DNA from 2 places in the Achromobacter sp. ESBL13 genome. Region 2 is predicted to be linked to the other one. Evidence: riboswitches for the same ligand, from Rfam matches in the RefSeq annotation. Region 2 holds a riboswitch; the other holds the start of a gene.
What was found. Region 2 has a riboswitch for glycine ahead of gcvT (glycine cleavage system aminomethyltransferase GcvT). Riboswitches for the same ligand answer to the same signal wherever they lie in the genome.
Positions count from the first base shown of each region.

Region 1 (3,824 bases), on a different contig from region 2:
GCCCTGCAAGCGTTGCTTGCCGTGCTGCGCCAAGCCGGCAAGACGCCCGTGCAATGCGCGCCCACAGCCGGCTACATCGTGCCGCGCATCCAGGCGCTTGCCATGAACGAGGCCGCGCGCATGGTCGAGGAAGGCGTGGCCAGCGCCGAAGATATCGACACTGCCGTGCGCCTGGGATTCGGGCTGCGGTTTTCGGTGTTGGGCCTGTTGGAGTTCATCGACTGGGGCGGCGGCGACATCCTGTACTACGCATCGCGCTACCTGGAAGCCGAGATCGGCCCGCGCTTTGCATCGCCTGCTGTCATTGCCCAAAACATGGAGCAAAACCGCAACGGCCTGCGCGATGGCAAGGGCTTTTACGACTACGCCGACAGGGACGTGGACGCCTACAAGATGCAGCGCCTGGGCCAGCTGTGCAAAAGGCTGGAGGTGATGGGGTTATTGCCGCGCTTTGACGGGGCGCGCACGTTGCCGGGCGCTGACGGCTGAGGGCGGCAAGGGCTAGCAAGAGGCCAGCAAGAGGCCAGCAAGAGGCCAGCAAGGGGGCCGGGTACGCCGCTTGCCCTTCTCAGTTCGCTTGCGCGGGGGCGTCGGGTTGCGATCCCGGTTGCGATCCCGGTTCCGTCTCCGCCGCCGTTTCCTCTTCAAGAATGCGATACGCCAGACGCACGCGGGCTTCGTTCGGAATATTTCGATTCGCCAGGATCACCACGCCGATTTTCCTGGACGGCACAAATGCCACGTAGGCGCCAAAGCCGTTGGTGGAACCCGTCTTGTTTATCCACGCATCAGCACGCGGCGGCTGCGGCGGGGTCAAGGCCTTGGCCGGGTGGTTCTGGCTGTTCAACGTGCCGGCGTTCGCTGCCAACAGCGCGTTCAGCGTCACCGGATACGCCAGTTGTTCCCAGGCCAGGTCCTGCGTCATTCCGCCCACGTCGTAGTAGCCCACATGCGTATCGGCCAAGGCCTTGGACACTACGGGGTCGGCGATGACGGCCTTGGCGATCTTCGCATCGCGGGCGGCCTTGGCGCTGAATTGCGCGGGCGCTGACGCCACGCCCATGTTCGCGTCCACAAAGCGGATCAGGTCGCTGGCGCTGGTCTTGACGCCGTAGGCTTCGTCGGCCAGCACGCCCGGGTTCACGCGCACCGGCGCGTTCTGTTTGTTGTAGCCCTGTGCGTAGTCGCCCATCCTGGCGGCCGGCACGTGAATATAGGTGTCGGCCAGGCCCAGCCTGGGCAACAGCGTCTTCTCCATGGCCTGCGCATAAGGCTGGCCCAGGCTCTTGGCCGCCACCACGCCCAACATGCCGATGCTGGGGTTGGCATAGGTGCGGTACGTGCCCGGGGCGTAGCGCGGGGTCCACGCGCACAGGTAGGCCATCAACTGGGCGTTGTCCCGCACCGCGTCGGGCACTTGCAGCGGGAAGCCGCCAGCCGTGTGCGTGCCCAGGTGGATCAGGTTCAGCTTGGCGAACTCCGTGCCTTGCAGGGCGGGCACAAAGCGCGCCGGGCTGTCGGTCAGCGACAGCTTGCCCAACGCCTGGGCATAAGTCGCCAACGTGGCGGTAAACGTCTTGCTGATCGAGCCCACCTCAAACAGCGTGTCACGGCTGACAGGCGCCTGCGTTTGCAAAGAGGCCACGCCATAGCTGCGGAATTCGTGTCGCCCTTCACGCGTAACGGCAATGGCCAGGCCCGCCACGTCGTACTCGCGCATCAGCGCATGCACGGCGTCGTTGATGTCGGCGCCGGGGGCCACGGGTTCGGCTGCGGCCAACGAAAACACGGCGCCGCCGGCCATCACGGCCAGGGCTTGCAAAACAGCGCGTCGCGCGGCGTGAAAGCTCATTCCTATCGTCCTATTTCAATTCACGCCAGCCCAACGGCGCAGGCGACATAGTACTAACCCTGAAGCAAATGCGACATGAACTTAGCTATTCTGTACGCCGTCGATTCAAAACCGCGCAGAAGAGACCGGCCCTTGCGGCCGGCGCCGACGGAGCAACCGCCCCGGAAACTCTCAGGCAACAGGACTGCGCGCGTGTAGACAATCTGGAGAGAGGCGCCGTGCGCGCCCACCGAAGGGGAACCCGCCGCCCGCGCGGGTGAAACTCTCAGGTACCAAAGACAGATGGGGTGCCGCGTCCACATTGGTCGCGGCCACCTTGCCTGGAGCCACCATGCCCCGCATCGCCATCATTGGCGCCGGTATCACCGGCGTCACGTCCGCCTATGCCCTGTCGAAGCTGGGATACGCGGTCACCGTCTACGACCGCCAGCGCTATCCCGCCATGGAAACGTCGTATGCCAACGGCGGCCAGTTGTCCGCCAGCAACGCCGAAGTCTGGAACAGTACGGCCACCATCATCAAGGGCCTGCGTTGGATGTTGCGCAAAGACGCGCCGCTGTTGCTGAACCCCCGCTTCAGCTGGCACAAGTATTCGTGGCTGGCGCAGTTCATGGCGCAGATTCCGCACTACCGTGACAACACCATCGCCACCACGCGGATGGCCATCGAAGCGCGCCAGCATCTGTTCGACATGGCCGAGGCCGAAGGCATCGACTTCGACCTGGAGCGCCGGGGCATCCTGCACATCTACCATGACGCCGACAGCTTCAAGGCCGCGCACCGCGCCAACGCGCTGCTGCAAGCCGGCGGCCTGGACCGCTATGCAGTCACCGCCGACGAAGCGCGCGCTATCGAACCCGCCATGCAAGCCGGATGCCACGGCGGTTTCTACACCCCGTCGGACGCCACCGGCGACATCCACAAGTTCACGCGCGGCCTGGCCCGGGCATGCCAGCGCCGTGGCGTCACGTTCGTGCACGATGCCGACATCGACAACATCCAACGCCACGACCGCCCTTACGTGCTGGACATCCGTCGCGACGGCGGCACGCAGCGCGATCGACACGAGGCGGACGCCATCGTCGTGTGCGCAGGCGCGGCCAGCAGGAAATTTGCCCGCCTGCTGGGCGATTCGATCAACATCTATCCGGTCAAGGGCTATTCGATCAGCGTGCACCTGGACGACGCCGACAGCCAGGGCGCCGCGCCGCGCGTCAGCCTGCTGGATGAAGCCGCGAAGATCGTCACCAGCCGCCTGGGGGACCGCTTCCGCGTGGCGGGCACGGCCGAATTCAACGGCTTCAACATGGACATCCGAGCCGAGCGCGTGCAGCCGCTGATCGACTGGACGCGCAAGCACTTTCCCAATATCAATACCACGCGCGTCGTGCCGTGGTGCGGCCTGCGCCCCATGACCCCCAACATGATGCCGCGCGTGGGGCCGGGCAAGCGTCCGGGGGTGTTCTACAACACCGGGCACGGGCATCTGGGGTGGACGTTGTCAGCCGCGACGGCGCAGGTGCTGGCGCAAAGCGTCAGGGCGGTGCTGCCGGCGCCACCAGCAACGTATAGGGGTTGATGGCGCCGCCGTCGTAGATGCCGTAATGCAAATGCGGCGGCGTGCCTTGCGCGTTGCCGGTGTTGCCGACGTAGCCCAGTACGTCTCCGGGCGCCACCAGTTGCCCCCGTTGAATATCGGCGTAGCCATCCAGGTGCGCGTAGTAATGCCGCTGGCGTCCGGGGCCCAGCACCCACACGACCTGACCGCCCAGGTTGTTCGTGCCCACCTGCATGACCACGCCTTCCGTGGTGGACAGCACAGGCGTGCCCCGCGCGGCGAAGATGTCGATGCCCTCGTGTTGGCGGCCGCCCGCCCGGGCCGCGCCCCAGGTGTCGGCCAACCGTCTGGCGGACACGCCCTGTACCGGCACGGGCAAGGACGTCGGCGCTTGCTGCCAGGCCAGCCGGGCCA
Region 1 covers NZ_JAZEVT010000001.1:1,875,527-1,879,350, forward strand. Annotated here, with positions in the region: gene V6F88_RS08335 (3-hydroxybutyryl-CoA dehydrogenase) at 1-489, shown strand, start outside; gene ampC (class C beta-lactamase) at 569-1,852, opposite strand; glycine riboswitch at 1,959-2,049, shown strand; gene V6F88_RS08345 (D-amino acid dehydrogenase) at 2,184-3,431, shown strand; gene V6F88_RS08350 (M23 family metallopeptidase) at 3,388-3,824, opposite strand, start outside.
Region 1: another riboswitch for glycine. It lies ahead of V6F88_RS08345 (D-amino acid dehydrogenase); the one in region 2 lies ahead of gcvT (glycine cleavage system aminomethyltransferase GcvT).

Region 2 (3,824 bases):
CCGGACAAAACGCTGCGGGCCTTGGCGCAAGACATCCATCAATGGACGCTGGTGCCCAGCGGCACCGCCGGCTACAAAAAGGCCGAGGTGATGCGCGGCGGCGTCGATACACGCGGCCTGGACCAGAAATCCATGCAGGCCAAGACTACGTCCGGCCTGTATTTCATTGGTGAAGCCGTGGATGTGACCGGCTGGCTGGGCGGCTACAACTTCCAATGGGCCTGGGCATCCGGCGTGGCCTGCGGCAAGGCGCTGTAGGCGCGCTGTCTTCAACGAAGCAATGGCGCGGTGATGGCGCACAAGAAACGCCGCGATTGTTTTATCAAATAAAAATACATATCATTTGTGTTTCCCGTTTCGGAGACGCTCATGCCCTATACCCTGCCGACGCTGCCCTACGCCTACGACGCCCTGGAGCCTCACATCGACGCCATGACGATGGAGATTCACTACAGCAAGCATCATCAAACCTATGTGACCAGCCTGAATGCGGCGCTGGATGGGGCGGGCATCAGTACCGACGAACCTGTTGAAACCCTGGTGGCCCGGCTGGATCAACTGCCCGAGGCCGTCCGTGGCGCGGTACGCAACCATGGCGGCGGCCACGCCAACCACAGCTTGTTCTGGTCCGTGATGTCGCCCCAGGGCGGCGGTGAACCCGATGGCGCGCTGGCCGCCGCTATCGAATCCGAACTGGGTGGCCTGGCTGCCTTCCGCGAGGCCTTCACCAAAGCGGCCCTGACCCGCTTCGGCAGCGGCTGGGCCTGGCTCTCGGTCACGCCCGCCGGCAAGCTGGTGGTGGAAAGCAGCGCCAACCAGGACAGCCCGCTGATGCAGGGCAACACGCCGATCCTGGGCCTGGACGTCTGGGAACACGCCTATTACCTCAAGTACCAAAACCGTCGCCCTGAATACATTGGCGCCTTCTACAATGTCGTGAATTGGCCCGAGGTGGCTCGCCGTTATGCGGCCGCAAAGGGTTAAGCCCGCTTTGTGATGGAGGCATCGGCCCCATGAACACATTCAGCCGTCACCGCGTGCGTCCCGCGGCCACCAGCATCAGCGTCTGGACCCTGGCCGTGCTGGTGTCCTGCCTGGCGATGCACCAGCTGTGGGCCTACCTGGACGTGCGCGCGCCGCACGTCGCCGATGCCCTGCTGGGCGGGCTGGTGGCGGCGGGCGCCACCGCGCTGGGCACCGTGCCCATCCTGTTCGCCCGCACCATCCCGCAAAAGGTCCAGGACAGCATGTTCGGCTTCGGCGCGGGCGTGATGCTGGCGGCCAGCGCGTTTTCGCTTGTGGCGCCGGGCATCGAGGCGGCCGAAAGGCAGGGCATGGGCCCCTGGGGCGCCGGGCTGACGGTGGGGGCGGCCATCCTGCTGGGCGCGGCGGTGCTGCTCATCATGGACCGCACGCTGCCGCACGAACACTTCATCAAGGGACGCGAAGGCATCGAGGCGCGCCGCATGCGGCGCGCCTGGTTGTTTGTCATCGCCATCACCTTGCACAACCTGCCCGAAGGCCTGGCCATCGGGGTCGGCTACGCGGGGGGCGACCCGGTGGCGGGCACCGCCCTGGCCACGGGCATCGCGATCCAGGACATTCCCGAGGGGATGGTCGTTGCGGTGGCGCTGCTGGCCGCCGGCTATAAGCGGGCCTTCGCCGTGGCGCTGGGCATGTTGTCGGGTCTGGTCGAGCCGCTGGGCGCGGTGCTTGGCGCCGCCATCGTCGGCTGGTCCGTCTTGCTGCTGCCCTGGGGGCTGGGCTTTGCGGCGGGCGCCATGCTGTTTGTGATCAGCCACGAAATCATTCCCGAATCGCACCGCAAGGGGCACGAGGTCTACGCCACCTGCGGGCTGATGCTGGGCTTTGTGCTGATGATGCTGCTGGACACGGCGCTGGGCTAGTTCCGGCGCTGGCGCCACGCTTGGCGCGCGTTCCCGGCAGCGGTTTACCAAGGGGCCGGGCCCCGAAATCGCGCTTTTCCGGTGCTTGTTTTCGTTGTATGCTTGGCGCCGCTGTCACGCATGTTTGCGGGAGAGAGCGCCCCTGCCAGCAGGGTCGCCGCCGAAGGCGCAATTCGCCCAGAATCGCTCAGGTAACCGATATCGCACATGCTTGCCCCGTCCCGGTTTTACCGTGTGGATGCGGCAAAACAGTACTCTGGAGAGACCTGGCGCCGCCCCGAATTCGGGACACAGCGAGCAGCCCAGGCGCCGAAGGTGCAAACCCGCCACGCGCGGGGCAACTCTCAGGCAAAAGGACAGAGGGGCGGAAGATTCAGCCGATGCCGTGCGGGCGCAGTCCGCTTGTCACGACCGGCATTCCGTAACCCTGGCAAGCCATTGCCGTCCCGGAGTTTCCGCGCATGTCCGCAACCCTGAAACGCACCCCGCTGGCCGACGAACACATCGCCTCCGGCGCCCGAATGGTCGATTTCGGCGGCTGGGACATGCCCTTGGCCTACGGCTCGCAGCTTGAGGAACACCACGCGGTGCGCCAGGATGCGGGCATGTTCGACGTGTCGCACATGCTGAATGTCGACGTCTCCGGCCCGGACGCCTACGCCTTCCTGCAACGCCTGGTCGCCAACGACGTCGCCAAGCTGACCGTGCCGGGCAAGGCGCTGTATTCGTGCATGCTGAACCCGCAGGGCGGCGTCATCGACGACCTGATCATCTATTTCTTTGCCGCTGACGAATGGCGCGTGGTCGTCAACGCCGGCACCGCCGACAAAGACGTGGCCTGGATGCAGCGCGTGAAGCAGGCCGGCAATTTCGATGTCACCATCACCCCGCGCCGCGATCTGGCCATGGTGGCCGTGCAGGGCCCGAACGCCCGCGCCAAGGTCTGGGCCGCCCGCCCGGCCTGGCAAGCCGCCTCCGAAGCGTTGACGCCGTTTGTCGCCGCCCGCGTGGGCGACGACACGCTGGTCGCCCGCACCGGCTACACCGGCGAAGACGGCTTTGAAATTGTCCTGCCCGCCTCTGACGTCGTGCAACTGTGGCGCGACCTTGCCGCCCAGGGCGTGCGCCCGGCGGGCCTGGGCGCGCGTGACACGCTGCGCCTGGAAGCCGGCATGAACCTGTATGGCCAGGACATGGACGAGCTGACCCAGCCCGACCAGGCCGGCCTGACCTGGACCGTGTCGCTCAAGAACGCCGAGCGCCGCTTCATCGGCCGCGAGGCGCTGGAACAATTCGCCACCCACGCCGCCTTTGTCGGCCTGAAGCTGCAAGAGCGCGGCGTGATGCGCGCCCACATGGCCGTGCGCTGCGCGCAAGGCACGGGCGAACTCACTAGCGGCACCATGTCGCCCACGCTGGGCGTGTCGATCGGCTTTGCCCGCCTGCCGCAAGGCGTGCGTCCGGGCGACACGGTCGAAGTCGACATCCGCGGCAAATGGGTGCCCGCCCTGGTCTGCAAGCTGCCCTTCGTGCGTAACGGCAAAGCCGTCGAACACTCGTAAACTCGAAGCTTCGCGCGAACGGCCTTGCCAGTTGATGCACACGCCGCTCGCACGAGGCGCGCAACACCATTCATCTACCCGCATTCCCTAGAGGATTTCCCATGAGCCTGCCCACCGATCGCAAGTACACCCAGTCCCACGAATGGGTCAAAGCTGAAGGCGACGTGTTCGTCGTCGGCATCACCGATACCGCCCAGGACCAATTGGGCGACCTGGTTTTTGTTGGCGACGTCAAGGTTGGCGCCAAGTTGAACGCAGGCGAAACCGCCGGCGTGGTCGAGTCGGTCAAGGCCGCCTCGGACATCTACGCACCCGTCAACGGTGAAATCGTTGCCTTCAACGACGAGCTGGAAAA
Region 2 covers NZ_JAZEVT010000002.1:1,162,733-1,166,556, forward strand. Annotated here, with positions in the region: gene V6F88_RS14110 (NAD(P)/FAD-dependent oxidoreductase) at 1-258, shown strand, start outside; gene V6F88_RS14115 (superoxide dismutase) at 370-984, shown strand; gene V6F88_RS14120 (ZIP family metal transporter) at 1,014-1,907, shown strand; glycine riboswitch at 2,025-2,121, shown strand; glycine riboswitch at 2,154-2,277, shown strand; gene gcvT (glycine cleavage system aminomethyltransferase GcvT) at 2,369-3,469, shown strand; gene gcvH (glycine cleavage system protein GcvH) at 3,571-3,824, shown strand, end outside.